2 regions of the Brevibacillus sp. FIR094 genome follow, and region 1 is predicted to be linked to the other one. Evidence: a T-box and tRNA genes for the amino acid it is inferred to sense, from the RefSeq annotation. Region 1 holds a T-box; the other holds one or more tRNA genes.
The links. The T-box of region 1 lies ahead of ileS (isoleucine--tRNA ligase). A T-box ahead of a tRNA ligase gene usually reads a tRNA of that ligase, here a tRNA-Ile.

Region 1 (25,135 bases):
ACACCTGTCGTGGGCTTGGGATTCGGAGCTGGTGTTCTCTTCTCCGCTTTCATTTCGACCTTGGCTACTTCCGCTACCGCTGCATCACTAAGCTGTTCGCCAGGTCCAGCTGCTCCCACTTCTGTTTGCAGGGCAGTTCGAACAGCTTGCATGTTCTCCCTCGGCCATAAGGAATAAGGAGAGCTCCAGATCGCCCCATTATCCAAAGTAACCATGTTGCTTGACGAAAAGCTGGCAAAATCAAGTGCCAAACCTTTTATTTGGTCTTTTGACAGATCGGTTTTGATATGCTGACCAACGGTATCCAGTACGGCTGTCAAACTCGATAATCCATCCATGGACATGCTCTTTTCTGCTACAGCCCGAATCACCTGCTGCTGTCTGCGATTGCGATCAAAGTCGCTCGAGTTGTAAGCGTCTCCACGTCTGTCGATGCGATGACGGACGAAGCCAAGTGCCTGCTCCCCGTTCAATACTTGTTTCCCTTTTTTCAAACTACGGTATACACCTTGCTTCGGCAATTCGTATACGAGATCGCGATCTACGTCAACCGTAATCCCGCCTAGCTTGTCAATGACCGCTGTGAAGCCCTCAAAGTCAAGCTGCACGTAATGCTCAACCGAGATCCCCAGCATGTGATTCAATGTTTTTTTGAGCATCGTCATGCCATTTTCTGTAACAGGCTTCCCTTTGATTTCCGCATCCTTCCTGATATTTTCCCCTAATGCAAACACTTCATTTACTTTGTGAAAGCCTGGATATCCTGGGATTTGAACGCGGGTATCACGGGGCAACGATACCATGCTCAGCTTTTGCGTAACAGGATTGGCGACTGCGACGACCAGAACATCCGTGTTTAACATACCGATGTTTTTGCGCGTGTCCACCCCTACGATGGCAAAGGCGATTGATTTCTTTTGTTCGTACGGCTTCTCCACCACGGGCTGATCCGGTAGCTTGTACGGGTCTACCGTTACAACGTCCAGTGTCTTGTCTAACTGGTTGAGGGCGAAACCTGCTCCTACGGCCAACAAACAGAGGAATAAGCAACTCGCCAAGAGCAGATACATCCGCTTGCTTCGCTGACCACGCTTGATCCGTTTACGCGGCTGTTTTGCAGGAGCTTGAGGCTTGTCATTCTTGGCTTGCACGTTCGGTTCACTCCTTTTTAAAATCACGGGGTCTATAGTGCTTTGGGCTTTTCATTTTTCAATATATTCTGGAAAACTTTCGTCCCATTTTACCACAATTTGCCGCCAAAATGTAGAATTCTGCCGATTCAGCTCGATCGGTTTTCCCTGAGAGTTCTTGCACTTGCGAATCGAAACAGGTAGTCTAAAACTGAGGAAAATCAGATAGATGAATAAGGGAATCGGAGGGACTTGAGAGTGGAACACATACAGGTGCTGATCGCAGGTGGCGGCATCGCAGGGTTGTCCGCAGCAATATGGTGCCAACGATTAGGTCTTTCTTGTCTTCTTATCGAAAAAACGGATAGACTCGGCGGCCAATTGCATCACATTTACAACGAGATTACCGACTTTCCGCCCCATGTATATGACCAGGGAGCTGCCCTTGTAAAGGTACTGATCGCACATCCTTTCATCCAGCAGCCAAACATACGATTGAACGAAGCCATTCTTTCCATTGATCGGGAAACGAAACAGGTCATTACTTCGAAATCTGTTTATCGTGTCGACTATCTACTCATCGCCACAGGAGTTGGCTGCAATGAAATACCGGCCTTAGCTGATTGTCCGAGCGTCCTGTCGCCTTGGTTTTCTACAACTGCCCAAGCGCACACCATCGCCGGGCAAGATATCGCCGTTATAGGCGGTGGAGATCGTGCATTAGAGAGTGCAGCAAATTTGAGCTTGCATGCCCGACAAGTTTATCTGTTGGTTCGGAGCAGTGAGTGGCGTGCTCGTCCCGAATGGCAAAAGAAAATCACAGGCCTACCCAACATCCAAGTCCTGTGGGAAACACAAGTAAGTGACTATCAGGAGGAAGAGGCACGGACGGTTCTGGCACTCACCTCTACTCGCACAGACAATCCGGAGACGATCATAGTCGATTGGATTCTGCCACGAATTGGTGTTCATGGAAACACAGCTGGTTTCGATGGCTTGGACACGTTTGGCGATGACTATTTGCAAACAGATTCGTCTCAACGAGTCAACTCTCCATGGATATACGCAGTCGGAGACGTGAGCAACGGAGCCGCTTATGCGAGTTTGTCACTGGCAGTTGGTCAAGCGATGAAGGCAGTCAAGCATATTTCCTTGCAAATTCAAAACAACAGATCAATGAGCCTGTAGAAGGAGAGCTTTGCATGTACGCTTTTTACGACGGTTTCGGCTTACCTGTCAAGCTAACCTTTTCCCCCGAAGAGTATCGTAACCACCAAGCAGGTCACGTGCTGATCTTCGCTTTTTATCAAGGAAAGCTGTTATTTACTCGCCATCGTACACGTGGTGTGGAGCTACCAGGGGGAAAAGTAGAAGCAGGTGAAAACAGCCTGGCAGCAGCAGTGCGCGAAGTTTATGAGGAAACCGGTGCCATTCTGGAAGGGATTGAGCGCATCGGACAGTACACCATCGACGACTCGATGCGAAAAGACATTTATATCGCAAGAGTAGCGCAATATACAAACCAGCCAAGCGGCTCAGACGTGCTTGCCACCATTGTGTTTGAGGATATCCCGCGAGATGTAAAAGGCAATCAGGAGTTTAGTCGCATTCTGCAAGATGATGTGTATCCCCTCGCACTCGAACGAGCCCTACGTCATCCCTTTGCGGGGTCCCAGCCATCATAAACAGGCCCGTCTCTGTCGCTCCCCGGCATCGTATCCGGTGAGAATGATCGACAGAGACAGCCTGTTTATTGTTTTTCCTTTTCCTTCTTTCCTGACAACACACGCTTGACGAGCTCATTTGGATCAAAGCCATACTTTTCGATGGCACTCTCACGTTGTGCCTCGTGTACCGTTTCTGGTTCAATTCCCAGTACCTCTGATATTTGCCGCCACCCTTTCGTTTCGCTGTCTTTTGCCCCTTGTTCTTGCTGCTCGACCTGCTTGGGCTTTAAGAAAAAGATCGCAAGCACAGCGAAAACGAGCGATAAACCTGCGATTGATAGAAACATGACCGTTCGAGAAATCCCGAGCAACCAAGTAAAAATAGGTGGACCGATCGCAACACCGATAAAACGGACTCCGCTATACAAAGAAGTAATCATGCCCCGCTCTGTTTTTTGCACGGCCCCAACGATCATGGAGTTCAAGCAAGGTAAAATCATCCCGGTCCCCATGCTGCCGATGACCAAAATACCAATCAGGACATAAGCCCCTTTGACAAAGCTAGCCAGAATGTAAGACGTAGCCAGCAAAAACATACCGATAATCACAAACAGACGCATCAGCTTCAGCTTCTTTTTTATGATGATTCCTGTTACATACGCCGCTATACTCATTACGAGCAAGGGAATCGCCAAAAAGAAACCTTTGATGACACCATCGATCTTGTATTTTTCTTCCAATAAATCGGACAGGTAAAACAGTACACCAAACAACGTGAACAAGCAGATGCTCCCGATAAAAAATGCGGGGACAAGCCATTTCCCATGCTGTTTAAACACTTGTGCGATCGAATGCATGTACTGCTTGACGGGGAGCGGCTTCTTATCCTGCTTCTTTTCCTTGGTCAGAAATAAAAACACCAGGAGAACGACACCGCAAATAATCGGAAAAGCTAAAAAGACCATGTACCAAGAAATGAGAGCAAGCAAGGAGCCAAAGATCGGACTTAATACTTTTCCCATCCCGTTTGATGTTTCCAAGAGCCCCAATGCCCTACTCTCCGAAGCGCCATCGAACAGATCCCCTACCAATGCCATCGCGATGGGGGCTGTCCCAGCTGCCCCGATCCCCTGCAAGACTCGCCCTCCCATGATAGCCATATAGGGTTGATCCAGCCACAGCGCGGAAAGCCCTGCGACCAAACCACCCAGACCGTACAGGGCAAGGGAGATGATAATGACAATTTTTCTCCCAAATCGATCTGACAGATAGCCGGCAAAAGGGATAACAATACCTGCTGCAATTGAAAAAGCGGTGATCAACAGGCTCGTCTGTAAGGCAGTGAGCTTCATTTCCGTTTTCATTGTAGGTAGTACAGGGATCAGCATCGAGTTGCCCAGTACCATCACCAATGGAACCCCGACAAGCCCAATTAGGTTTTTCGCATTTTGTGCCATACGAAACTCCTTGTCTTACGCATAAGCGCTACCGTCCCAGCGCAACGCGTTAATAATCTCCCAATCAGGCTCGACGCCAGTTCCAACTCCAGTTGGTAGCGTCACTTCGCCATTTATGGGTCGCAGCGGAAACAATTGTGTAAACGGGTTCTCCATGACATCCCATTCGACAGGCTCAATCGGATGACTATCCATTTTGGTCCATGCCAGCAAGCAAGCTTGTGCAAATAACGTATACAATCGTGCCAGCGATCCGTCAAAGGAATGTGGAGACACGCGATAGCCAAACTGACGGGCCATTTGTAGATGCGTTCGATAATCGTCAATGCCCCCCGTATGCATCAGGTCAGGCTGAGCAATATCGATGGCGCCACCCTCATACAAGGGCAAAAACTGTGTACAACGAATCAAGTTTTCTCCGCCAGCAAGCGGAATGGATAATGACGAACGAAGCTTCACATACTCGTGTGTACGATCCATAGGCATCGGCTCCTCCAGCCAAAGCCAATTGCCATAACGGGAAAAAAGCCCTTCCCACTTCCTTGCAGTCGCACAGTCGTAGCTCTGATTGGCATCTACCGCTACTTGAACTTGTTCGGGAAACAAATTCATCAGTTTTTCGATATGCGTCTGATCCTCTTGAACAGAGCGGCCGCCAATCTTTACTTTCACCATCTTGAAGCCATCGTCTACTTGCTGGGTGACTTGCTTCCATGACTGTTGCATCCAGTCTTCTGTTTCACGGTAGGATTGGAGGGAGGCATATACCGGGATGCCCGAATGTATCTGACCTCCCCACAGTTGACACACAGATAACCCCGCCGCTTTCGCCAAAATTTCCGTAAGTGCCATACTGACACCTGAAGCCGATCGCTGATGCCACTTTCCAATGACATCGACAATGGCTACTCTGTTATCCACCTGCTTACCTAGCAAGTACGGAATGATGCGCTCACTAAAGCCCTTATGAAGCGTCGGCAGCCAATCAATAATTTCTCCCCAGCCATCTATACCAGTCCGTGTGATAATCCGAATGAGATAACTGGTTCGATAACGCTTATACCCATTCGCATCACCGTAAGCTTGCGATAGACGATGGAGTAGCGGATACGTTTCCACGCGCTCAATTTGCAGGTCCAAGACCGCTACCTGTTCATGAGTAGTCATCCATGCCCTCTCGCTCTGCCTGCTCTCCCTCGTAATCATCATAGGAGAGGAAGTTTCCTTTCCCTTCTCCTTTTCTCATGTACTCCTCATACGTCCCGCTTCTCATAAAATGCACACTATCCGGTCCTTGATAGCCTTCAATATCGGTATAACCGATTTCCTCTACGGCTTCTACAAAGCCATCCGGCTCATTGCTCTCGATATACATTTCGTCGTAATCCGTTTTGTCGGGTTCCTGGTACGAAAAAGGCGTGCTGGATGTCCCCCAAGACTCGACAATTTGCCAAGCATCCTCACCGTCAAATCCGTTCTGTCCTTCTTTTTCATCCAAAGATGTACGTCCGAACGGCGGCTGCAAAAACTGTTCCTCGATCGGACGTGACTCGTTGACTGACGGCGCTGGTGCATGCTCCTTGCACGTTTGTGCCTGAGGCAGTGCTTCCAGTCGCTCCACGGGTATTTGCTCTCCACAAACCGTACACAGGCCGTAGGTGCCTTCCTCCATACGCTGTAGCGCCTGATCAATCTCTTTTAGAGTCTCACGATCGAGACTATCTAGGGCCAAATCTTTTTCCCGTTCAAACATCTCACTGCCGATATCTGCCGGATGATTATCGTACATGGCAAACTCCTGCAAAGAGGTTGTCATCGGTTCTCTCATACCATAATGGTCCTGTACGCGGTCTTCCAGTTCTTTTTTCTGTTCCAGCAGCTTTTCCCGGAAGCTGGCCACCATTTTTTGGTCCACGCTGTACACCACCTTTGTTTGGTTTCCTCAACAGGTAGTATGTCTTGCTCCCGTAGGAAATATGACCAACAAAACGTCATGACCGTTTCCCCCAATGAGAGGAACGTTTTTCACAGCAAAAAACCTGCCATCCTCAAAGAGAATGACAGGTTGATCAACCAATTTTTATTCTGTTACATGTGCGTAGTGTTCTTCTACGATATCTGCGCAACGTACGCAGAGTGACGCGTGCGACTCGCGAGTGCCAACATCAGGTTTCACTACGCGGCAACGCTCGCATTTTCCACCGTCTGCGGCAGAAACCACAGCAGCAATGCCTTCGAGTTGTACTGCTTCTGCTGGAGCAGACTCGCTGTGTACATCCACGTGAGCCACGATGAACAGGTCAGCCAGATCGTCCATTGCTGCCAATGTTTTCGCAACTTCTTCCGTTTGTGGGTACAGAGCCAGCTTCGCATCAACGGAGTTACCGAACACCTTGTTGCGGCGAGCTTCTTCCATGGCTTTGAGCACTTCGTCTCGGATCGCCAGGAACGCATCCCATTTGCTCTCTGCTTCTGCTGCAAAGCTGAGATGTTGTTCGTCACCTTCTGGCATATCCGTCAACTGCACACTCTTCTCTTCCACGCCTGGAATGAACGCCCACACCTCATCGGCTGTATGCGGCAACAGTGGAGCAACCAGCTTCACCAGACTGAGCAAGCAATCGTACATCACTGTCTGTGCAGCACGTCGTTTCAAACTATCTGGCGCTTCTACATACAAGCGATCCTTGCAAATATCCAGATAGAACGCGGACAAATCAATGACGCAGAAGTTGTGAACGGCATGGAAAACGGTATGGAACTGATATTCATCGTACGCTTTGCGTGTACGCTTCGCCACTTTTGCCGCTTTCGCCAGAACATAACGGTCCAGCTCTCCCAGCTCTTCGTATGCTACGCGGTCTGTTGCTGGATTGAATCCATCCAGGTTACCCAACAGGAAGCGGAACGTATTGCGGATTTTGCGGTACACCTCAGCGATCTGGTTCAGAATCGCATCGGAAATGCGCACATCAGCCTGATAATCAACGGAAGCTACCCACAGACGCAAGATGTCTGCGCCCATCTTGTCAATAACTTGTTGAGGCACGATGACGTTACCGAGGGATTTGGACATTTTGCGTCCTTCTCCATCCAATGCAAAACCGTGGCTCAGGACGGATTTGTAAGGAGCTGTGCCATACACGGCAACACCCGTCGAGAGAGAAGAGTTGAACCAGCCACGATACTGGTCAGAGCCTTCCAGATACAAGTCGGCTGGCCAAGCAATGCCTCTTTCGCGCAATACAGCCTGGTGGCTTGAACCGGAGTCGAACCAAACATCCATAATATCCGTTTCTTTGCGGAAATCCTTGCAATCGCATTTGGTGCAAGAAAGCCCTTCTGGAACCAGTTCATTTGCTTCACGGGAGAACCATACTTTCGATCCTTCTTTACGGAACAGATCAGCAACATGGTTGATCGACGTGTCGTTAATGATCGGTTCGTTACACGATTTGCAATAGAAGATTGGAATCGGTACACCCCATACACGCTGACGGGAAATGCACCAGTCGCCACGATCCGCAATCATGTTTGCCAGACGAGTTTCTCCCCAATGAGGAATCCATTTTACATTTTTAATCGCTTCGAGCATTTGCTCTCGGAATCCGTCGATAGACGCGAACCATTGCTCTGTCGCGCGATAAATAACCGGTTTTTTTGTACGCCAGTCATGTGGATAGGAGTGCGTGAAGAAATTGAGCTTCAAGAGTGCTCCGGTTTCTTTCAGCTTTTCTGTAATCACTTTGTTGGCATCTTCGTAGAACAGACCTTCAAAGCCTGGAGCCTCATTGGTCATTTTACCTTCGTGATCTACTGGGCAAAGGACACCCAAATTGTACTTTTGACCAATGTTAAAGTCATCTTCCCCGTGTCCTGGAGCAGTATGAACGCAACCAGTACCTGCATCCAAGGTTACATGCTCACCGAGGATGAGTGGAGACTTGCGATCGTAGAACGGATGCTGCGTTTCTACGCCTTCCAGATCTTGACCTTTAAAGGTCGCGAGAATCTCTACGCCTTCCCAGCCAATTTCTTTGCTCGCGGCTTCAATCAGACCGTTGGCTACCAGGAATTTGCGACCATCTACCTTCACTACGTTGTACTCGAGTTCAGGGTGCAGGCTGATTGCAAGGTTTGCTGGCAATGTCCAAGGAGTCGTTGTCCAGATAACAACGCCTGTTTCTGTGTCCAGCTTACCTTTTCCATCTGCTACCTGGAAGCTAACGTAAATAGAAGGAGAGCGCTTATCTTTGTATTCGATTTCTGCATCAGCCAGAGCAGTCTCAGAAGACGGAGACCAGTACACGCAGCGCAGACCTTTGTAAATATAACCCTTTTTCGCCATTTCGCCGAATACGCGAATTTGGTTGGCTTCATACTCAGGCAGCAGTGTCACATAAGGGTTTTCCCAATCTCCGCGAACGCCCAGACGCTTGAATTGGTCGCGTTGCTTGTCGATATAGGACCACGCATACTCTTCACAGCGTTGGCGGAAATCGTTCACTTCGATGCTGCGACGATCCAACCCTTGTGCGTTGATAATCGCTTGCTCAATCGGCAAACCATGTGTATCCCAACCTGGGATGTACGGCGCATAAAATCCTGCCATGGATTTGTAGCGAACGATGAAGTCCTTGAGAATTTTGTTCAGTGCGTGACCGATATGGATGTCTCCATTCGCATATGGAGGGCCATCATGCAAGACAAAAGACGGGCGGTCTTTTGTACGATCTAGCACTTGTTGATAAATATTTTGCTCTTCCCATCCCGCTTGCATCTGTGGCTCGCGGCTTGGCAAATTTCCGCGCATCGGGAAATCTGTTTTTGGTAGCGCTAAGGTTTTGCTGTAATCCATGGCCTGATTCACTCCTTAAATAAATAAAAGCTTTCACTCATCCCCAAAAAGGGACGAGAGAAAGCTCCCGTGGTACCACCCTGATTGAACAAACCCGTACGACAAAAAAGCCTGTATCGGATTCGTTCCACTCACTCATTCGTAACGGGAATGACGCGCTCACTTACTCACCTGTTTAACCATCAAGGTTTTCTGGGCTTTCGGATATTGAACTCCCGGGTGATTTTCTGCGAAAGCAACTGGCCGGGTTTTCACCTTTTCCCGACTCTCTAGACAGTGCTGACTCACATACTCTTCCCGTTCATCGTCTATGATTTGGATAAGTGCCTATTTCGAAAAAGTTGTCTTTCATTATAGTACCATCATTGGTCGAACGTCAATGATTTATTCAACGGTGACAGCCGAATCTGCCTGAGGCTGTTCAATATTGTCCCAATCGCCATTCTCCAGCATTTCCAGCTGTGCTTCCAAAAGCGTCCGAAAGCGCATACGGTAAACCGAAGCACGTTTTTTTAATTCTTCGATTTCGATTGCGATTTTGCGCGACTTCGCCAATGCTTCATTGACGATTCGATCTGCATTTTTCTCGGCTTCTTTTAAGATGAGCTGCGCTTCCTTGCGGGCATTCGACTTCACGTCCTCCGCTGTCTCCTGCGCCACCAGAATCGACTTGCTCAAATTTTCTTCCAAGCTCTTATAGTAATCTACGCGCTCATTCAAAATGGCTACGCGCTCTTCCTGTTCTTTTTTCTCTTTTATCAAGAGCTCAAAATCTTTGATCACCTGATCGAGAAACTCGTTCACTTCGTCAATGTTATACCCACGAAAGCCTGTGCTGAATTCCTTATTGTGTATATCCAACGGCGTTAATGGCACATGAACCCCCCACTTTTCCCGATAATTCGTCTTCAATCATTTCGACAGGATTAGCTGTGTTTCCTGCCGTATTTTACAATTTTTTGCGCCTTGGTCCATCTTATGTAACCAGTCCGACAATCATGCGAAGTCTTCCGCTGCGTGTTGGACCTGCTACCTCAAGAACTTTGAACCGACCATAACCTGCAAGAGAAACCATATCACCCATCTGGAGTTGATAAGATGGGTCTTCGATTACTTTCCAGTTGATTTTTACTTTTCCTGCTCGAATTGGCACCAGTGCTTTTGCGCGAGACATATTGTGTACTTCTCCGATGATCGCGTCAATTCGCGGTGATGGCACGGTGATCGTTTTCTCTACAAGCTTCGTTGCAGGTGGCGTAAACGCCTCCCATGCTACCCGCTCAAACTGAACAGATGTCCGATGAATTTGCGTCACCTGCGCACAGACAAAATCAGCGACTTCTTCTGCAACAATCGCGTAGCTGCCAGCTGAATCTGTCAGCATATCTCCGAATTTCTCCCGCTTCATCCCGACGCCCAGCATCGCCCCCATTACATCTCGATGCTCCAGCACATGAAAGCGCTGATCACCCTTGATTGCCAATAAGGTAAGGCGATAATCCTCAGGCTCGACTGGGAGGTACTCCGGATGGATGATGATACGTACACGCTCGGCACCCTCGTAGCCTCCATAAGGAGAAACCTTCACATCTCTTACTTGTGAAGATAGACTCTGAAAAATCATCAACTGCCTAGGGTCTACAAAATCAGTAAGGCGCATGGCCTGCTTCCGCTCTACTTGCGTCAGCATTTCCAGCGCCCGTTCAACAAAGGGACGTTCTTCTTTTGAAAAATGGTCAAATATGCTCATCGTTTCACTCGCCTACAGGATTTGTTGCAAAATGGCGTACAGGCCAGATTGGGCAAAGCGCAATGCAATCAATGCGACAATCGGGGAGATATCGATGAAGCCGAGCGGTGGAATAAACCGGCGAAATGGTGCCAAATAAGGCTCAACCAATCTTTCCAGTAACTGTCCGATGCCTGTACCTCTCATTTGAGGAACCCATGACATCAAAATGTAAGCAATAATCATGTATTGATATACCGTAAAGGCAAAATTTAAAATCGAAATGACAGCAGTCATTGGCTCACCCTTTTAATTTCGTCTTAATTGGCTACTCTTCCAACACACTGGAGATCGTACCCTGAATATCTACATGGTCAGGCGTGCACACGAAGATCGTGTCTCCGACCTTTTGGATATCGCCGTTTAATGCGTAGACCGTCCCGCTCAAAAAGTCGATAATTCTCTTGGCTTGGTCTTTTTCCACGCGATGGAGGTTGACCACAACGGGTCTACGATGACGCAGGTTGTCTGCGATATCCTGCGCGTCACTGTAATGACGGGGTTCACAGAGAATCAAACGGATTCCCTCCTTTTCCCGTGCTTGAAACGGTACCACGTTATTAGCTCGACCCGTCGGCTGGCGTTTGTGCGAGGATTCTTGCTCTTCTCTTTCCTCTTCAACCGTTGTTGTCTCTTCGATGTACTCCTCGTTTTCTAACCCCAGAAACCCCATCAATTTATTCATAACACCCATACTCTTCCTCCTCTCTTACTCCGTGGTTTGGTCTGTTTTCCTTTACTCCGGCTTGACCAATACCGATCCCAAACGAATATATGTAGCTCCCTCTTCAATGGCTACTTCAAAATCACTAGACATGCCCATAGACAGCTCTTCCACCTGTGCGTGCGGGAATGCCATTTCGTTAATCCGTTGCTTCCACTCATATAAGCCACGGAACACCTGTCTGGCTTCCTCTTCGTTTTCGACAACAGGCGCCATCGTCATTAATCCGACGATACTTATATGTTTCATATTACTGGTTTCGCGCAAAAAAGCCAATACGTCATTGGGACTAAGCCCAAATTTTGTCTCTTCGCCGGATATATTGATCTGCAAAAAGCATTTTACGACATGATCCAACGCTTCACCGCGTCGATTCAGCTCTTGTGCCAAAGAAAGTCGGTCCAGAGAATGGATGTACGGGAATCGTCCCACGACTTCTTTTGCCTTATTCGTCTGGAGGTGCCCGATAAAATGCCAGATCCCTTTATCCCCGTGTAGCTGGTGCTTGGGCAGGGCATCCTGCACGCGATTTTCCCCGATATTCTCTACGCCTACAGCGAGCAAGTCCCCAATGGCATCTGCGTCGACATACTTGGTCACGGCAATAATTTTTACTTCTTCACGTTTGCGGTTCGCCCGATCGCAAGCAGCCTGAATTCTCGCTTCGATGGAATGCAGTCGTTCTTTTAACAGTTCTTGTTCCTTGGTCATAACGAACCCTTCCCTTTCTTCTACAAGTTTTCCTTCCAGCCGATATAGGAAGCCATGCGTCCGGTAGTTCCTTGTATCCCGGCTTCCTTGCGGTGAGAGAAAAACAAGTCTGTTCTGCAGCTTGTACACCAATCCGTGGATAAAATATTCCCTGAAGAAATTCCTGCTTCGAGCAATATCTCTGTATTCAGCTGACGAAGGTCCAGCATATACCGCTCCCCTGTGGAGGAAATGACTGCTTTTTCCCAATCGGCTACACAAGTGCGTACTTGCATCATGATTCGCTCATCGACTTCATAGCAACAGCCGCTAATGGATGGGCCAATTGCGACTCGAATGAATTCTGGCTTTGCCTGATAGTGCTTCGTCATGGCTTTCACCATTTCCTCGGCAATACGGCCTACTGTTCCCTTCCATCCTGCATGCGCAAGTCCGATTGCTCCCGATTGGGGATCTAGAAAATAGAGAGGAACGCAATCTGCATAAAACGAGGTCAGCAAGACTCCTTTTTCAAGGGTAAACAAACCATCCGTTGCAGATATGACGTCCTCTAGGCTTTCTTTTCCCGCACCGCCTGCTGTTACCTGGCATACCCGATTACCGTGCACTTGATCAGCGCATGTCCACGCCGTAAAAGACATTCCGACTTGTTCTGCCAGCTTGCGTCTATTGGCTACTACGTTCGCAGATTCATCACCCACATGCAATCCCATATTAAAAGACCCGTACGGTTGTTCACTTTCCCCGCCTGAGCGAATCGTAAACCCCGCCACTAAGCCAGGAAATTGTTGCTCCCACTCTGTTACCGATAAGATTGACTTATCCTCTACCCTGACAAATGGTTCTCTCATGTTGTCACCTTCCTCATATGGCTAATCATACCATAGCCGAAAAGAAAAGAAAGGCTATCCATGCCTTTCTCCCTTTACTCGTTAGTATTCTTCTCCACCTGAAGTTTTTACTTCAACTTTAAGTGCTTCTTCCATCCGAACAAGCACCACATCTTTCCCGATCTTCACAATATTGCGCCAGGGTATGACATAATCGTTCCCGGCAGAAAAGAAGCCGAGAAACTTGCCTGGTCCCGGTACGACGATAGCCTCTACACGACCGTGACGCAGATCGATCTCCAAATCTGAAATTTGCCCAAGCCGTTTCCCATCGAGAATATTTACCACTTCTTTGGTCTGGAAGTCAGAGATTTTTACCATTCTTCCTCACCTTCTTTTCTCCGTTACTTTCAGTATATGAGTCCAAAGAGGAATATGTCCGCTTCTTTGCCAAAAAGTAAGGCGATTGAAATCTAACTTGTCCACTCGTACAAAAAACCCGAACGGTACAAGACCGCCGGGTCGCCTATTTGGTTTCTCCTTACGATTGAACGTGCTTTTGCATATGGGCAATTGCCGCTTTTTCTAATCGAGAGACCTGTGCCTGAGAGATACCGATTTCCTCTGCTACTTCCATCTGCGTTTTTCCTTCGTAAAAGCGCATGGATAATATCATTTTTTCTCGGTCACCTAGCCGCTGCATTCCCTCACGAAGCGCAATTTCCTCTACCCACGTGACATCTTTGTTCTTCTCGTCACTAATCTGATCCATTACGTAAATCGGATCGCCGCCATCCTGATAAATCGGTTCAAACAATGAGACCGGATCTTGGATCGCATCAAGTGCAAACACGACGTCTTCTTTGGCTACGTTCAATTCCTGAGAAATCTCGATAATGGTAGGCTCTCGCGAATGTTTGTTGGTCAGATTGTCACGCACCTGCAAGGCCTTGTACGCGATGTCTCGCAAAGAGCGGGAAACACGAATCGGATTGTTGTCCCGTAAATAGCGTCGAATTTCTCCGATGATCATCGGTACGGCATACGTGGAAAACTTCACATTTTGTCCGAGATCAAAGTTGTCGATCGCTTTCATCAATCCGATGCAACCCACTTGAAACAAGTCATCCACGAACTCTCCGCGATTGTTGAATCGTTGGATTACGCTAAGCACCAGTCGCAAGTTGCCGTTGACCAGCTTCTCGCGGGCAGCCAGCTCCCCACTTTGCAGGCGCTCAAACAATTCCCGCATCTCTTTGTTTGTCAACACCGGAAGCTTGGAGGTATCTACCCCGCATATCTCTACCTTATTGCGCGTCACGTCTTTCCCTCCTCGAAGCAAGAAAAAAGTCCCTAACCCGGTTGTCTTGAAAGGCCGCGTAACTGACGCGTAGCCGACCAAGAAGGTGGCAAAAACCACCATCTGTTTCGGTTTAGGAACAGTATCCCCCCAAGCTGGGAAAATATGCGTTAGACCATCTTGTTGAATTCTTTTCGCAACCGTTTTATAATTCGCTTTTCCAAACGCGAAATATACGACTGTGAGATTCCCAACAAATCTGCTACATCCTTTTGTGTCTTTTCCTCTTCCCCAGCTAAACCGAAGCGCAACTCCATGATAATTCTCTCGCGGTCAGACAGCTTATCCAGTGCTTTTTTCAGAAGCTTTCGATCCACTTGGTCCTCGATGTTTTTATAGATCGTGTCATTCTCCGTACCCAAAACATCTGAGAGCAACAGCTCATTGCCATCCCAATCAATGTTAAGCGGTTCATCAAAAGATACCTCTGAACGAATTTTATTATTGCGGCGAAGATACATGAGGATTTCGTTTTCGATACAACGAGAAGCATACGTTGCCAGCTTGATGTTCTTGTCTGGATCAAAGGTGTTCACTGCCTTGATCAAGCCGATAGTGCCAATACTGACCAAGTCCTCAATATTGATTCCCGTATTCTCAAACTTGCGGGCGATGTATACGACCAGACGAAGATTGCGTTCAATTAGCATACCGCGGACAGCCGGATCACCAGACGGCAGTCGTCCGAGCAGCAGCTCCTCTTCTTCTCTGGTCAACGGTGGAGGCAATGCTTCACTCCCGCCAATATAATAGACTTCTTCGGCGCGTACACCAAGCCAGAGCAAGATTCGGTACCAGGTCAATTGGAGTTGTAGGCGAAGTTTTACATACATGATTAGCCCTCCTGTTTGAGAATAAAGGTTGATTCTTCCGTATAGGTTTCCATCATGGCTGGGTGCACGATGGCCTGATACTTGCCATCAGCGGCCAATGGGATCGGGTTAAGCCCGATTAACACCCGTTCTGTTTCAAAACGAATCCCGTCTTGCACGACCATGACATGGTCTGGTTTGATTGCGAGTAAGAAATCCATACCTCTTGACACGCTGCGATACGGGATCAAGCGTACCCGAGACTGCCATTCCAATGACAAATGGTCCCAAGATCCGTCCAGCTTCTCCCACACTCCACCGTTTTCATCGGCCTGTCGGAGAAGCGACGGCGGAAGCAAATGAGCGAACATGCGATTCTCCATAATCATAACGGGTATGCGTGTAATTGGCTCGTGTAACTGATTTCCTGTATCCACAAGTCCACGGCAAATGACTTTTTCCCCTGCCAACGTAACGACGACATCGACGAGAAAGGTTTCGATTCTTCGCGGCTCCTGAATCGCACGATAGCTCTTTTTCCCGAGGAAAAAGATCAGGATAAAACCGATCAGGACAATCCCCAAGGTTGGTTTGAAACCAACGCCAAATCCATCATTATGCGTAACAACCAGTCCATTCACAATTTCATTGCGCGGTGCCAAAAAATACTGTAGCCCAAGCACTCCCCCTCCGAACACAAATGCGACAAAGTAAAAAATGATCAAGTTTTGCGCAAACGACAACAACCTCCTGTTCCCAAAAGCAATCCACAGCATGATGACAGAAAAGAGCAGTTTGACCCACCATTGATACATCGGGGAAAACACAGGAAAAAAGAAAAACACCAGATACGCGGAGCCAAACAGAGAGGCAAGTATCATTCTCCACCACACCATGCGCTCTTTGCGAAAATAAGCAGTAAACCAGAGTAACAAGGTATCAATAGCCACATTCAGGAGTAGAATGATATCAAGATACACAACCACTTGCTTTCCCCCTCATCTTTTGACCGACTTGGCAGCAAGCATGTGTCCTAGCAAAAATGGTAAATAGTAGGACGACTTCTATCAGTAAAAGCAGTATATATCAATGTGTATGTAAAGTCTGTCAATTCTTGACGGTGTTTTTTTGGTTTTTTTGTCTAACATTTTTCATCGATTCAACGAAAAAAAGCCTTGTTCCCACTGACGGGAACAAGGCTTTTGACAGTCGTTTATCACTTTAGTTTTTGTTGCGGCGGCGATTGCGCAGGAATGCTGGAATATCCAGATTATCCAGGTTGCCCATGGAGAAGAAGGACTTGTCTTCCTCTTCTTCTTTCGCACGGCTGTTATTCGTATTGGAAACTGGTGTCGGACGATTGCCAGGCGTGTTGATCGGCTGTTGTTGACGACGAGGAGCTTCCGCCGCGCGTTGACTATGCTCGAAGCCTGTGGCAATTACGGTCACTACCAATTCATTTTTCAGATCCTCATTAATCACCGCACCGAAAATCATGTTCACATCTGGGTCCGATGCAGAAGATACGATGTCCGCTGCTTCGTTTACTTCGTACAAGCTCAGGTTAGTACCACCTGTGATGTTCATGAGAACACCGCGTGCACCATCAATCGCAGTTTCGAGCAGTGGGCTGGAAATAGCACGACGAGCTGCTTCAGCCGCACGATTTTCGCCGCTGCTTACACCGATACCCATAAGAGCAGAACCGCGCTCAGTCATGATCGTCTTCACGTCAGCGAAGTCCAAGTTGATCAGTCCTGGTACCGCAATCAGATCGGAAATACCTTGAACCCCTTGTCGCAGTACGTTGTCAACTTCGCGGAACGCTTCGAGCATTGGCGTATTTTTGTCAACGATTTCCAAAAGACGGTCGTTAGGAATCACGATCAGTGTGTCTACTTTTTCTTTCAGAGCAGCAATACCGATCTCACCATGCTGGGAACGTCTGCGACCCTCGAAGGAGAACGGACGGGTTACTACACCAACGGTAAGAGCACCCATTTCCTTAGCGATCTCTGCAACAACTGGTGCTGCACCTGTACCCGTACCACCGCCCATACCGGCAGTTACGAATACCATGTCAGCTCCACGCAGAGCGTTTTCAATCAAATCACGGCTTTCTTCCGCCGCTTTTTTACCGATCTCAGGATTCGCACCTGCTCCAAGTCCACGTGTCAGCTTTTCCCCGATTTGCAGCTTGATATCTGCACTAGAGAGCTGAAGTGCTTGCGCATCGGTGTTCAAGGTGATGAATTCTACACCCTTTACTCCACCTGCGATCATGCGGTTTACTGCGTTGCTACCTCCGCCCCCGCAACCGATGACTTTAATTCGTGCAAAGGATTCCAAGTCCATATCAAATTCCAGCATATTGCTAGTCCTCCCCAATTCAACATAAGAAAACTTCGTGGCTACAGAAGCCTGTCAACTAAACACAATGGAACGAAACGATCCCCGTCTTCGTCATTGTAGTTAAACTCGGTAAAGCGAACTCCCTTAAATAAATTCGCTAAACCAGTTTTTTACTTTTTCCATCAAACCGCCGCCTTCTTTTGGCTTAGACGAGACGGTTTGCTTCTGAGTGCTCTTGAATGAGGGGGTGACGCGAATGCTGCGGCGCTCCATCAACTGCAAGGCATATTGAATCAAACCTACCCCGGTGGTGTAGGCAGGATCTCGCACTCCGATGTAATCAGGAATCGCAATTCGAACAGGTGCGTCCAATTCTTCTTTTGCCAATTCCAACATGCCCGGCATGGCTACGGTACCACCCGTAAGAACATAGCCCCCTGCAATTTCGTCGCGGAAGCCCAATTTGTACACAGCATCCTCGACTAATTGGAATATTTCCGCAGCGCGCGGCTCGATAATATTGGCCAAATCCACTTGCGTAAATTGCTTTTCAACTTCGCTACCAATCCGGTTCACCTTAAACTTCACATCTTCGGATGCTTCGTCAATAAGGGCACAGCCGTTTTTGGTTTTCACTCGATCTGCCACATCTGTATGCGTGCGTAGTCCCAGTGAAATATCGCTCGTAATGTGGTCGCCACCGATGCCGATCACGGTGGTCGCTGCCAGTTTTCCTTGCTCGAATACACCGATCGTGGTAGAACCCGCACCGATGTCGACAAGAACGACACCCATATTTTTGTCATCTTTGGATAGAGCAACAGTGCTAGCCGCAAGCGGTTGCAAGAATATTCCAGCTACACGCAGATTGGTTCGTTGAGCACAGCGAACGATATTATGTACGACCGTTTTCAGCCCGGTCACAATGGTCCCTTCCATTTCCAGTCGGACACCAATCATCCCACGCGGGTCCTTAATGCTCCCTTGTCCATCAACGATGTACTCCTTTGGGACTACCTCGATGATTTCGCGGTCTGGAGGAATAGCCACAACCTTCGCTGCCTGAATTACGCGTTGAATATCTTCTTCTCGTATCTCACGGTCTTCGCTGGATACAGCGACAACCCCTTGGGTTTCATGCAGATCGATATGGTTTCCAGTGATCCCCACATACACTTCTTCGATTGAAACGCCAACCATGCGCTCCGCATGATCAACCGCTTCTCGGATGGCATGCACGGTTTGGTCGATGTCTACAATCACGCCCTTCTTGATGCCTTCTGAGTGTGATTGTCCGACGCCGATGATGTTGATGGAACCATTGTTGATCTCGCCGATCATGACGCGTACTTTGGATGTTCCAATGTCTAGGCTGACTATGAGTTCATTGCTTACCAAACCTGTGACACCTCCCCTGCTACGTCTTTTTTCTTGCTAAAATGAGAACACCTGCATAAATTATTCCACACAGGACAACCATTCCCTTTTTTTCTTATTGATTTTTTGTAAAAAAATGACCATCTTCCCATTTTTCTTCGCGTTACTCTTGCTGATTGATCCATTTGGATAGAACAATTCTCCTAATGACTGCGAGATTGTTGAACAAGCGGACCCCGAAAGCCACGATCGCAGCCAAATACAGATCAATCCCCAAGAACCCTCCGATGAAGGCCAAGCCTGCTGCAAAAAGTGTGTTGAAAAAGAATCCAGACATGAAAATACGAACGTTAAAAGTACGTTCTAAAAACGAACGAATCCCCCCAAAGATCGTATCCAATCCAGCCAAGAGGGCTATTGATAGATAGCTGCTATACTCCTGGGGCACACGCCAATCCAGCAGGAAGCCGACAACAAGACCGACAATCAGTCCGATAAGCGGGAGCCACATGGTTACGAATCTCCTTTTTCTTTCACAGGTTTCATAAATTGAATGACACGTGTTTCGTTATTCGCTGAAATCATCAGCTTGTCCCGTTTTTCTGCCAGCACCTTTTTATTCGCCAGTTGGAAGTTCTCTTCTACGCCCTCCAGCTTTAATGCGGACAACAATACTTCAGGCTCCCCCAATGCTTTTATCTCATACGGAGCCCTGATCGTCCTGGTATCGATTTGGATGACGTCTCCCACATTTCGGATCGCAGTGGTAGCAATCAGTCGATGGCCATTAATGGAAACAGCTTGTGCTCCGTTTGCAAACAGGATATTTACCAACCAGCGCAAATCTTCATCGTCAATCGTATAGTCTCCTACAACAGGCACAGGCATATGCTCATCCATAGCTGGTTGTTCAGGCGTATGGGCATCGACAACATCAATAACGATGCCTTCTCCCTCCATCCCTACCATACCAGCCATTCGGCGAGTCCGTGCCAACTCCTCTTTCATAACGGAGATACTTTCATCTTCACTGAGTGAGGTTTCGTATTGGTAGTACAGCTGATTATACTTTGAAATGTCTGCGAGCAGGTTTTTGTGTTTCTCCAGTTCTTTTTGCAACGTGGTCCGAAGTTCCGCGATGCTGCGAGACTCTTTATGAACAGGATGAAGACTGCTTCGTAATTGCACAGTCAACATCACACCTATGATAGCACTAATAATGGCAAGAATAAATGTGATTTTACGGCTTTTTTGTAACATAGGTAAACGCATCCTTTTATTTAGGAGTGTTTCGTTTTCGCGTCACCAACAAAGGCAGGCAGCTCGACCCGTTCTTTTTTGGCTACGCTTATATGGACAAAATCTTGCAAGGAGTGCAAAACACCTCCCGGCAAGTTCAAAGCACTGTCTAGTGTGTCGGGATTTCCGATCGCTGTTACGACAAACGGAGCGGCAGACTTGATGCCGTTTACGATGATCGTTGGTCCAATGCAACGAATCTCGGAATTGCTCACCACCCGCTGTCCGTTAATGCTGATCGCCTCTGCTCCTGCTGCACGCAGTTCATTGACGACTAGGCGCACATCCTGCTCATGCACGATGTAGTTCGCGATGTCTGCGCTGTTCGCTGCGTTCTGGCTATCCTGCATCGTTATGACGATACCCGGCCCTGCGACAGCGACTACCCCTGCCAACATCCGCGCTGCATCCAGTTGACTGAGTGTCTCTGCAGCCTCCGATTTACGCTCCGCCATCGCTTCTTCCACTTTTCCCACCTGACGCTGCAAATCGAGCAGTTGATTTTCCAGATGCCGATTTTGCTCCTTCTCAGCCAAAATTCGGTCATTCAATTGCGTTTCCTGTTGGAACAGCTGATCATTCATCCGCTCTTTGCGCGTAAGCTTGTTCGTTTCGAAGGAAGTGGCCACTAGAAAGCCAGTAGAAAACGTCACGATGGTTAAATACAAATGAAATTTGCGACGACGACTCATTGTCAACTTTCCCCTTTTTCATTTACTGCTGTGGCTGCTCTTGTCCTTCCTGAATAGGAATAGCCCCTTGAGCACCGTACGGAATAAACCATGGCTGCTCAAACAAAGAGAGCACCCCTTTTGTATTTGACGGCAATTCTTTCACGATCCGCGGGTACCAGTTCATCATCTTGTCGAGCTTGTAGATGACGCTTCTTACTTCATTCCCGTCTCGCATGTACAGCGTGACGCGTTGCTTGTCGTAAACCGTTGGCGTCAGTGTAATATCCGAAATTTCCGCGAGTACATCTGGCGATAACTTCGATAGCGACTTCGCAAGATGGGGAAGGAGCTCAGGTGAGGCCCACGAGCTAATCAATGGCCTGTCCACTACGCGCTTGGCGAAATTAACCTGTTTGAGCACATAGCCATTGTCCAGTAAGGCATAACGGCTTCCGTCCTGCACACTCCAAAAAGCGACGCGCTTTTGTTCGGTTATATGTAGCGTGATCAATCCGGGGAAAGAGCGGCTCACCGCCACATCTTTAATGGCCTCTAATGGTTTCAAGTTATTTCGTACACTGTTCTCCCATACGTTTAGAAACTGCATGTCCTTTTTTAAGCCAGATTGTGTAATGATTTGCTCCGTCGTATAAATATCATTACCAATCACTCGAATCTCTTGCACCTTACTGTAAGGGGAACGGATAAAAACGATGATGAGAATGGTTAGAAAAAACAGCACCAGTAGAATGATCAGCTTGCGGTTACCCCTTCTTCTGGGGCGTTGTTGCTTAACTTGCGGAATGCGTTCCTCATATACCGCCATGGCCGTACCCTTCCTCATGTTTTTTAGGCTCATTGCCCAGAGCAAAGTAAATTACTGGATGCCTTTCGAATAAATGTCATGAAACAAAAACAGGGAAAGCGGCATAACATTATGCCGCCCACTCTCCCTCGGTTAAATCGATACTCGCGATATATCGGCTCCTAATTGACGCAACTGCACTTCCAGCCGATCGTATCCGCGATCGATATGATCGATCTGGTTCACCGTGGTAATACCTTCTGCAGCAAGCCCTGCGAGGACTAAGGCAGCACCTGCTCGAAGATCGGTAGCTTCGACATTCGTAGCGGTCAATTTGTTAACACCCCGAATGATTGCGGAGCCAAGATCTACGTATATAGAGGCGCCCATTCGCGCCAATTCATTCACATGTTTGAATCTTCCTTCAAAAATGGTCTCTTTGATGACACTCGTTCCCCTAGCCTGTGACAGAAACACCATCAGCTGCGCCTGCAAATCGGTTGGAAACCCTGGATATGGCGAAGTGATGATCCGGTCGTAGGCACGTGGACGGGAGGTGCTTTTGATTTCCATTATATCATGGCGGGTCTTGATTTCAACACCGCAGCTACGGGCGACCTCAATCAATGCCATCAATTGCTCAGGCAGTGTATTGGTCAATTCGATATGTCCCTGTGAAATACCGACAGCCAGTAGATAGGTTCCTGTTACAATCCTGTCCGGTATGATCCGGTAACTGACGGAACGCAAGCGAGGCACACCACTGATCTCAATCGTATCGGTGCCTGCCCCTCTGATCCGCGCACCCATTGCATTCAGGAAATTTTGGAGGTCGATAATTTCCGGTTCTCGTGCTGCATTACAAATTCGGGTTGTGCCTTTTGCCAGCACAGCCGCCATCATGATATTTTCCGTCGCGCCCACACTGGGGAAGGAAAGAAAGATATTGGACCCACGCAATTGTTTGGCCCGAAATGTAATGTAGCCTTCCGATTCTTCGATCTTGGCTCCTAGCGCAGTCAATCCAGCCAAGTGTAAATCAATCCTGCGCTCTCCAATGTCACATCCACCTGGCCTGGAAATCGTGACCTCACCCAGACGTGCCAGGAGTGGTCCCGCCAAAAAAATCGAAGATCGCATTTGGCTCATTAAATCATCCGGCACCTGCGGGACACAGACTGACGTTGTATCCAGATCGACACATCCGTCCTCATGCTTCGTATTCGCCCCAAGCAGCGTCAAGATTTCGAGCATGACTTTAATGTCTTTTAGATGGGGGACGTCATAGATATAGAATTGCCCTTCCGCGAGCACAGCAGCGGCAAGAATGGGAAGAGCAGCGTTCTTAGCACCTTGGATCCGAAGCGAACCGGACAGAGGTCTTCCGCCTTCGATCGCAAAAGTCTCCAAACTTTCACCTCCGTGTTACCCCTCGCCCACCACCAGGACTTCCGGATGCAGGTCAATCCCATTTTTCTCGAGAATGGTGCTCCGCACGTGATCAATCAAGGTGAGGACGTCGGCAGCCGTTGCTCCTCCGCAATTCACGATGAAGTTGGAGTGTTTTTCTGAAACCTGAGCTCCTCCGACCCGATAGCCCTTCAGCCCAGCCGCCTCAATCAGGCGACCTGCGTGGTCATTTGGCGGATTTCGGAACACGCTGCCAGCACACGGCATCTGGAGTGGCTGCGTATTGCGCCGTCGTTCCTTATTGGCAGCGAGCGTGGCCGCAATCTCCTCGCTGTCGCCCTTCCGCAATTGAAAACGGGCCTCTAGCACGATCCCTTTTTGCTTTTGCAAAAGAGAAGTCCGATAGCTAAAGCTCAGTTCCTCGTTACTCAACACTTTACTTTCGCCGTTTTCGAAAAGGATCTCGGCATCAATAAGAATACGTGAAAGATCAGATCCGTGTGCCCCCGCATTCATATAGACGGCGCCGCCTACCGTACCAGGAATCCCTCCTGCAAACTCCATACCTGTTAATCCCATCTTGCCTGTCTCCACCGCCAGGCGGATCATGGAATATCCGGCACCCACACACACCTCTTCGCCCCTGAACTCACAGTGGCTTAAGCCCTCGGCCACTTTAAGCACGGCTCCACGTATCCCTCTGTCCCTCACCAGAAGGTTTGAACCGCGCCCGATTACACTCCAAGGAATTTCATGACGATGGATGATCTGCAAGGCTTTTTGCAAGGATGCTTTATCCTTGGGTTGGATTAACAAATCAGCAGGACCCCCGATCCGCCACGTTGTATGATTAGCAAGGGGTTCATCGGTCCACACTTTTTCGATTCCTGCTTGCATGAGTTCATCTGCGATCTTTTTCATTTGTGAACCTCCTGATACGTTTGCTAGGTCGGACCTAGTCTTCTCACGTGTTTGCTCCATACTATGCGTTCGCCCAGATCGGCGTGACAATCGCCCATCCGATCATTTTTTTCGTGTAATCGCCTCTAATTGACGGACAATCTCCGTCGCAGCTTGCGGCATCCCCAAGGAAAGAGCACTGTTTTTCATCTCTTCCCATTTCGCTGGATTGGCAAGGATATTTTCCAAGGAAAGCAGCAAGCTCTCTCCGGTAAGCTCCCGCTCTACGATAACATGAGCTGCCCCTGCGCGCTCCAATCCTCTTGCATTTTTCTCTTGATGATTGTTCGTGACATACGGGGACGGAATCAAGATCGAAGGCACACCTAGTGCTGTTATTTCAGCCAAGGTAGATGCCCCTGCACGCCCAACCAATACATGCGTCGCCGCCAAAACATCCGGCATATTATGGACGAAAGGAAGCACAGAAATGTTACTTGGAAGTGTTCCCAGTTCACGAAGCTGTGCCGAAATCGTTTCAAAATGAACGTCGCCCGTCACATATACAAAATGAGTATCGGCATATTTGCCCAACTGTGTAACAACCGAAAGCACCGCCTCATTTATTGCGCGTGCTCCCCTGCTACCGCCAAAGATCAGCACGATTTTTTTGTTGTTATCCACGCCCAAAAAGCTACGACCCGCCTCTGCGTTACCGTGCATAACTTCCGTTGCACGCGGATTTCCGGTCAGTACCGTTTTGGACGGGGGAAAATGGGCAAGCGATTCTTTGAACGAAACGGCCACCCGTGAAGCTGAACGAGAAAGAAACTTGTTGGTCAAGCCCGGCACTACGTTTTGCTCATGGATGAGAGTCGGAATCCCCAATCGCGAAGCTGCATATACGACTGGACCACATACGTAGCCACCTGTCCCAATTACGACATCCGGTTTGAATTCGCGCAGCATTTTCTTCGCAT
Region 2 (7,084 bases), on a different contig from region 1:
TCGGTAATAGGTATCGTACTCTGTTGTCTCTTCTATCCAAACACGACGATACTTCCGTTCATTAAGTCCACATCATTCCAAGGAATATTACAAAGTTCCCCCAACCTCATTCCCGTTCCTCGTCTGAAATAACCAAGCATTTGGTTAATCTGATTAACTGTAAATACACCTTAATATTTATTTCCTCTTTTGCATATCCTTTTTTCTTTGTTGGATTTTGCTTGTCTCCTATGATTTCATTGTATTACAAGTAGTTAAAGAAAATTTTCAGCGTAAGCAGTTTAGAGTTCGTGGTTGCATGGTTATTCTGATTTTCCTTCTGACAATACAACAATTGGTAAACTAAGGGAGATACGATAATCTTTAAAAAGTTGGAGGAAATAACAAGGGAGAAAGAGAGAATCGCAACCTCCGTAAAATTTTCGACAAAGTAGATGAATGTAAAAACACTTCCCGAAGGACTGTTGCCATCATAAGCTATAACAAACTTATCATGTGCCAGAGCCACTATGTAAAGAACAATCAGATAGAGACTTTCGACCAGGTTCATTTTGATATCGCGGAATTTAAAAGTATTTTAGCCAAGCTGCTTGTGTAAGAGAACAACCCGCCAAGATGTTAAGCCTGGCGGGTTGTTTGCTATTGTAATTATTACAAGTCTGTTAATATTAATTCAATGGTGCCCGTGTTTAGTTTTGCTTGAGAATCAAGATTTCTGTAGTAATTAACATAATGGTTATGCTTAAAAACTATCCCTGCATCGTTATTTGTTACACGAACACCTGGTTCATATACAAAGTTACTTTTTGCTGTCCTCGTTCCTAACTTAAAATCGACAATCCACTTCGTATAATTATCGGATAAGCTTGATTCATCCTTAATACTTGCTGATTTAGTGTTGAAAGTCCAACTCACAGAAGGAACTAAACCTGATAATCCAACAGAAGCAGATGAGTCAGTGTCAGTTGTATATGGCCCATATGAGCGAATTGTCTGTTCGTCAGCATCACTACCACTATGTCTATATCTCATTGCTAATTCTCGAGTTTGGTAATTATTTCTTGGTTCTGTTTGATTGAAAAACTTAACATCCCAAACAGAGACTTTCTCTCCCTTTAATGTTGATGTACCCTTTCTTATATAGTCTACATTGCTGGTATAAACACCCGCGATTTCATTTCGATTATCATCTCTCACTCTATACGTGTAAGAATCGGAATATGTATCATCATCAGAACTCGCAGAAGCATTTAATGATATAATATTCCTTGCACCTTCATTTTCAGCAAGTTCAACTTTTTCTTCAATTTCTTCACGAATTTCTTCTAAAGGGACTTCATCTAGTTGATCAAAGATGTAATCAACGTGTCTAGTGCCATCTTGTTTATAAACACCTACACCCATCAGTTTTGGTGCAGCTCCTTCGTCTTCAGACGAGCGATTTATTTTGAGTTCAGTCTTTATATATTCCTTTATATCTTTGGGATCTATTTCTTCACCTTCATTATGGATGAAGTAATAAGTTTCTTCGCTATCATTATTATTCAACGCTTTTAACGATCGCGAGGAACGAGAGTCATCTAATGCGATCTCAACTATTTCTAGTTTTTTCAAGCGTTCTTTTGCCAATACATTGTGACTTATCCCAGGAGTTAACACTAATGTTGTAGCAAGGCAGACACACAAGAAAGATGCCAACTTCTTCATATTATTCCCACCTTTTTCCATTTTTGTTCTGTGTTATTATATACGTCAAATTCTAAAAAAGGAAGATGAATAACGATGTTCAAATTATTAGAAATATTTATAATAGTTGTTTTAGGACTCTTTACCGGATTATTCTTTGGAGGAGGTAGCAACATAATACTAGGAGGTATATTTTGGGTTTTAATATTTATTTTACTTAAGCTATATGACAAATAATTAAAACAGCCCTCCCCCAGACTATGTATCCGAAGGAGGGCTGTGCCACTATTTAGAAATGCCTACTGCATCACGGAATGCCTTCGCCGCATAATGAGCCGCATCCCTTACTTTGGGGTCCGGGCTGGCTGTCCAAAGTGCACCAAGGACTCCGATCACTTTTTCTGCTGATTCTTTATCGAGTTTGGTATTCACAGGTTTATCCTTATTCTGTGGATGAGTATTCCACTAGCCTTCAACACCGAGCGTATCATTGTAGTCTACGGTGCGAGTTACTAGGTCTGAAATGGAAACACATCGAAATAGACGACGGGGTTGGAACAATCGACGTTAGACAATCCTTAACTTATGTGAAGGATGTTGGTAATAAAATCTTAGATCCGAAAACCAAAAATTCTAAACGGAAAGTATCCATCCCGCCATCCCTTATTCCAGAGGTTATGGCCCTTAAAGTGCAATCAGCTAAGACTCGGATGCAAAGTGAAGAATTATGGGAAGAAGGGGAACGCTTATTTGTTTTTTCAAGCATGAACGGAAAACCACTGTATCCATAACATGGTGGAGCCGATTTACAAAGAGACACAACCTCAAATATATTCGTTTCCACGATCTGCGCCATACCTCGGCTACACTGCTCATTAAAAAGGCGTTCATGCAAAGATCATTTCTGAACGGCTTGGACATTCAAATATCTTAACGACAATGAACGTATATGGTCATGCCCTGCGCTCAGCTGATCAAGAAGCAGCGAAGCATTTTGATTCGCTTTTTGATTCCCCAGTAACTAAATCCAAGAAACAAGTCTGATTGATTCCGTCAACAATCCGTCAACAACTCTGTTTTTTGGACTTGTTGACGCGAATGAATCAGGTGCATAAAATAAAAAAAACCCTTGATTACCAAGGGTTTCAGCATTCGATATATGGTGATCCGGACTGGGTTCGAACCAGCGACCCCCACCCTGTCAAGATGGTGCTCTCCCAACTGAGCTACCGGATCATGGGATATGTGTGTGATCGTTTAATGGTGGGCCCTGTAGGACTCGAACCTACGACCAATCGGTTATGAGCCGACCGCTCTGACCAACTGAGCTAAGGGCCCGAATCGTATCGGACGTCGATCACATTTATTACTATACAGCATCGTAAAATGGATTTCAAGAGGAAATGAATAATTTCTTGTAAAAATTTTCACTCGTACCAAAAGAACACTAAGAAACCCAGTGATATCAGTCTTGCTTTTACCTTGCAAAAAGCCAAGACCATCTCGTTTCAGCTATATGTGCTTACCCAAGCCCCCAACAAAAAAGCCATTCCTCACCGCTGCTGCCCACATCCCCTACAAAACAGGGGATTACCTACTTGATGGCATCACATCAAACATGACGCCATCAAGCACATGAGCTACACCCGTGAAGAATTGGCTCAGCCAGACAAAAGACTATCCACTAAAGGTTACAACAACAAACAAGATAATTAGGTAACGATCGAAACAAACTCCCTCATCGCAACCCTAGCCTACCCCGCCTGCTCCGTCCCTTTCCCTTTCTCCTCGACACGTAGCTCCGCTTCCTGTTGCTTCAACGCCTCACTTCGTGTCAACTCCGCCTCCTGCTCATCTCTCATCCGATGTGCCATGCGGCTAGATGCATTGGCTGCCACACTCGCCACGAGGTCGTCCAAAAATGTGTGAACACGTCCCTCTGCCGACTTGGTATCCAGCCTTTTAATCACCCCGACCTTGTGCTTATCCAAATGTCCAAAGGTGGTCACCGCGATACTTCCATATCCAAATACGGAGCCTAGTGCCAATGTTTCGTCGCATCCGAACAGTCCTTCATCTGCTGCGATGATGGATTGGAGCGGCTCGGACAAGAGGCCCTTCTCTGCTAACGTATCCAACTCAACGCCAACCAGGATGGCGTGCTGCATTTCCCTTTTTTCCAAGACCGCTTTCACGCTCTCGATGCACTGCGCCATTGTGAGATCTGGATGGTATGGTGACTGCATGAGATAGACGATCTCTGCGATATCATCCAGCGTCACTCCGCGTTCTGCCAAACGTGCGAGAGCAGCGTTTCTGACTTCGATGCTGTGTACTTGCTTCTTCATATAAGAGACAACCCCTTCCACAAATCGAGTGAAGTCGTTTCCTACCATAGTATCACACGCTGGCCAAATTGCGACAATCTTTCGCCCACAGCCTGACTGACCCTGCACCCAAACTGTTGGGCATGCCCGCTCGCTCCTGTATAATGAAAGGAATATCCAAATAAGGAGGACACCGTAGTGGCCCTTGAGGAAATCATCTTGGAAAGCCGGCATTTGGGGACGCCGGAAAAGCTGGTTGTCTACACACCCCAACGCTACTCGCCACTCTATTCGTATCCAGTCCTCTACGTACAAGATGGAGAAGATTACTTGGCAATGGGCAGGATGGCTTCTTTGCTGGATCAATTGAACCAGGACAAAGAATTGCCTGATATCATCGCTGTCTTTCTCCCTGTCGAGAAAAGTAAACGGAATGACCGTTATCATCCGGATGGCAAGGAGCATATGGCCTACCGTCGCTTCCTCGCCGATGAAGTCGTGAGCTATGTCGATACGCATTACTCTACACATCCTTTGGGAAACGCACGAACACTTCTTGGCGAGTCATTGGGCGGGGTTGTCTCTCTTTTTACTGCTCTTCACTATCCACATACGTTTGGACAAGTTGCCTGCCAGTCGATTGCCATGGACGCAAAGTTAAATCGTCTGATAGCTGACGCTGACTTTTCCGTACCGCAAACCATTTATTTGGAGATCGGGACGGAGGAAACGGCAGTAAGCACGGGTCGTGGCACATTGAATCTTCTAGCGGCCAATGAAGAACTGCGCGAGATTTTGGGCACGAAAAAAGCCACCCTCGTTTATGAAACGTTTGAGGGTGACCATACGTGGGGCCACTGGCAGCGCAATCTACCGCGTATGCTTAAGACGCTTTACGGGTAAACTTACCGTGGCTGTTCTTCTTGTGGACCTTCATCCTTAATAGTCGATACGAGTGCTTCTTCGAATTCTCCTTTTCGTATCGCAGTCAAGATCGTGAAGGTCAGCACAGACAGTAGAAGCAGAACCAGAAAAATGAATGTGATCATCATTGCCGTATACATGCAGTGCGGCACCTCCTTGCACTACACAGTCTTTCCTTTGACACAAGGAATATACAGACCCACGCTTAACATTACACAAATGAAGAATTTTCTGTTAAAATAATATCTTGTAGAGCATGATAGATAGTAAGGAGGAGTGGTTCTGATGATGTACAGTATCGTAATATTCCCATCTAGCAAGGTGCAAGAAGTAGCGAACTCTTACCGGAAACGTTATGACCCAGGCTATGCTTTGGTTCCTCCGTATATCCGTTTGAAGGAAGCCTTTGAGCTGGACGAAGCCAAGCTTCCTGAGCTGGTGAGCCATCTGGAGCAGGTTGCCTCCTCTACCGACAGCTTTTCGGCTCATTTCCATCGGGTATCTTCTTTCCACCCTACCAACAACGTGATCTATTTGGCTGTGCAAAACAAAGAACCATTTAACGAGCTGCATTTAAAGATTGCCAATCAGTGTGTGAATGAAAAAGAAACCTACGCATACGTACCGCATCTGACCATCGGGCGCGACCTGTCCGACGATGAGCTGCGGGATGTAACCGGTCAACTGAGCATGGCAAAAATTGACCTGAACAGCGAGATTGATCGCTTCCACTTGGTTTATCAACTCGAGGATGGCATCTGGAGCGTTTACCAGACTTTCCTTCTCAAAAAATAAACAACCTTTCCTCAATCATCAACCCTCCCTGCGTATCCGTCGTAGGGAGGGATATTTTCTAACAAAGGACGAATACCGATGAACCTGCAAACCTACCAGATCCAACGAGTCACCACTGAACAAGAATTGGCGGATGCCCTGTCCGTACGCCGAGCCGTTTTCATCGAGGAACAGGAAGTACCGGAAGAGTTGGAAATAGATGAGCACGACACACTGCATGGCGGAACGATTCATTTTGTGGCCTACCGCGATGGAAAGCCAGTGGGCGCAAGCCGTGTTCGTAACTACGCACCTGGGGTGGGAAAAATTGAACGGGTGGCGGTTGCCAAAACAGAACGCGGTACTGGGCTCGGCCGCCAAATCATGCTCGCGATAGAAGAGCTGGCCAAACAACACGGGTATGACAGCCTGAAGCTGAACGCGCAGACGCAAGCCCAACGGTTTTATGAAAAGCTCGGCTATGAGCCTTTTGGCGACTTATTTGATGATGCGGGTATCGAGCATATTGCGATGGTCAAATCCATTCGCGAATAACAGAAGCTACGTGTAGCTCCATTCCCTCAGATAGAAAAACAACCTCGTTTTCGCTATGATCATCATGCGAAGCGAGGTTGTTTTTCATTGGTACCCGAGATCACCTTAGCCCTCTGCTACTTTCTCCATACACAATTCAATGCTTCTTGACACTTCACACCCGGTGGAATAACATGGAACCAGAAACATACGATACCGTATCTTTTGAGGTGAACCATGCAATACGTACGTGAAGATTGGATTCGGGCAGGGCTCGAGATGTTGGCTGAAGCAGGCATTGACGCTGTTCGTGTGGAACCTCTCGCCAGAAAGCTGAAGATCAGTAAAGGGAGCTTTTATCATCACTTTCCAGATCGTCAAGCGCTACTGGACTCCATGATCGATTATTGGGAGGAGCATGCGACTGAGCGGATCATTCGAGCGCCACACGCGGACAGTATGTCGCTGGAACAGTTGTTGTCGAGCGTTTTTAGTAGCGAGCGAAAAATCGAAGCCGCTATGTACAACTGGGCGAAGCAAAATCCTGCCCTTTGCAAACGTCTCGTGGAAATCGAGAAGCGTAGGATCGACTTCGTTGCCTCTTTGTATGAGAAAAAAGGGCTGGCTCCCGCTGATGCAATGGCACGCGCTCAACTCGCATACCTCCTCTATATTGGTTGGCTCGTGCGCAGAGAGCTAGAAGCGCCTTTTGATATGTCCGAGCCCTTGCATCATTTTATGACTTGGATTTGATTAACCCTCTCTGCCTGACAGACTATACTGCGCAGGGATTTTTTTACCCAAAACATACGGACGCGTATCTTCACAAAAATCATTAC

Region 2: it has a tRNA-Ile gene. The T-box ahead of ileS (isoleucine--tRNA ligase) is inferred to sense a tRNA for this amino acid. The anticodon was not compared.

What each region holds. Positions count from the first base shown of each region.
Region 1 covers NZ_JBEAES010000021.1:82,533-107,667, reverse strand. The annotation lists gene ACQ5DJ_RS19390 (LCP family protein) at 1-1,151, opposite strand, end outside; gene ACQ5DJ_RS19385 (NAD(P)/FAD-dependent oxidoreductase) at 1,389-2,318, shown strand; gene ACQ5DJ_RS19380 (NUDIX domain-containing protein) at 2,333-2,815, shown strand; gene ACQ5DJ_RS19375 (MFS transporter) at 2,881-4,254, opposite strand; gene ACQ5DJ_RS19370 (mandelate racemase/muconate lactonizing enzyme family protein) at 4,270-5,421, opposite strand; gene ACQ5DJ_RS19365 (TraR/DksA C4-type zinc finger protein) at 5,408-6,181, opposite strand; gene ileS (isoleucine--tRNA ligase) at 6,335-9,112, opposite strand; T-box leader at 9,159-9,426, opposite strand; gene ACQ5DJ_RS19355 (DivIVA domain-containing protein) at 9,497-9,988, opposite strand; gene ACQ5DJ_RS19350 (RNA-binding protein) at 10,089-10,862, opposite strand; gene ACQ5DJ_RS19345 (YggT family protein) at 10,875-11,138, opposite strand; gene ACQ5DJ_RS19340 (cell division protein SepF) at 11,170-11,595, opposite strand; gene ACQ5DJ_RS19335 (YggS family pyridoxal phosphate-dependent enzyme) at 11,638-12,336, opposite strand; gene pgeF (peptidoglycan editing factor PgeF) at 12,357-13,187, opposite strand; gene ACQ5DJ_RS19325 (YlmC/YmxH family sporulation protein) at 13,269-13,547, opposite strand; gene sigG (RNA polymerase sporulation sigma factor SigG) at 13,708-14,487, opposite strand; gene sigE (RNA polymerase sporulation sigma factor SigE) at 14,637-15,359, opposite strand; gene spoIIGA (sigma-E processing peptidase SpoIIGA) at 15,362-16,324, opposite strand; gene ftsZ (cell division protein FtsZ) at 16,560-17,708, opposite strand; gene ftsA (cell division protein FtsA) at 17,835-19,088, opposite strand; gene ACQ5DJ_RS19295 (small basic family protein) at 19,231-19,578, opposite strand; gene ACQ5DJ_RS19290 (DUF881 domain-containing protein) at 19,581-20,327, opposite strand; gene ACQ5DJ_RS19285 (DUF881 domain-containing protein) at 20,348-21,058, opposite strand; gene ACQ5DJ_RS19280 (cell division protein FtsQ/DivIB) at 21,081-21,866, opposite strand; gene murA (UDP-N-acetylglucosamine 1-carboxyvinyltransferase) at 21,999-23,255, opposite strand; gene murB (UDP-N-acetylmuramate dehydrogenase) at 23,271-24,176, opposite strand; gene murG (undecaprenyldiphospho-muramoylpentapeptide beta-N-acetylglucosaminyltransferase) at 24,279-25,135, opposite strand, start outside.
Region 2 covers NZ_JBEAES010000022.1:98,009-105,092, forward strand. The annotation lists gene ACQ5DJ_RS19590 (hypothetical protein) at 652-1,707, opposite strand; gene ACQ5DJ_RS19595 (hypothetical protein) at 1,972-2,118, opposite strand; tRNA gene ACQ5DJ_RS19600 (tRNA-Val) at 2,847-2,922, opposite strand; tRNA gene ACQ5DJ_RS19605 (tRNA-Ile) at 2,948-3,024, opposite strand; gene ACQ5DJ_RS19610 (phosphatidylglycerophosphatase A family protein) at 3,441-4,034, opposite strand; gene ACQ5DJ_RS19615 (alpha/beta hydrolase) at 4,212-4,916, shown strand; gene ACQ5DJ_RS19620 (hypothetical protein) at 4,919-5,077, opposite strand; gene ACQ5DJ_RS19625 (YjcG family protein) at 5,223-5,732, shown strand; gene ACQ5DJ_RS19630 (GNAT family N-acetyltransferase) at 5,811-6,266, shown strand; gene ACQ5DJ_RS19635 (TetR/AcrR family transcriptional regulator) at 6,483-6,998, shown strand.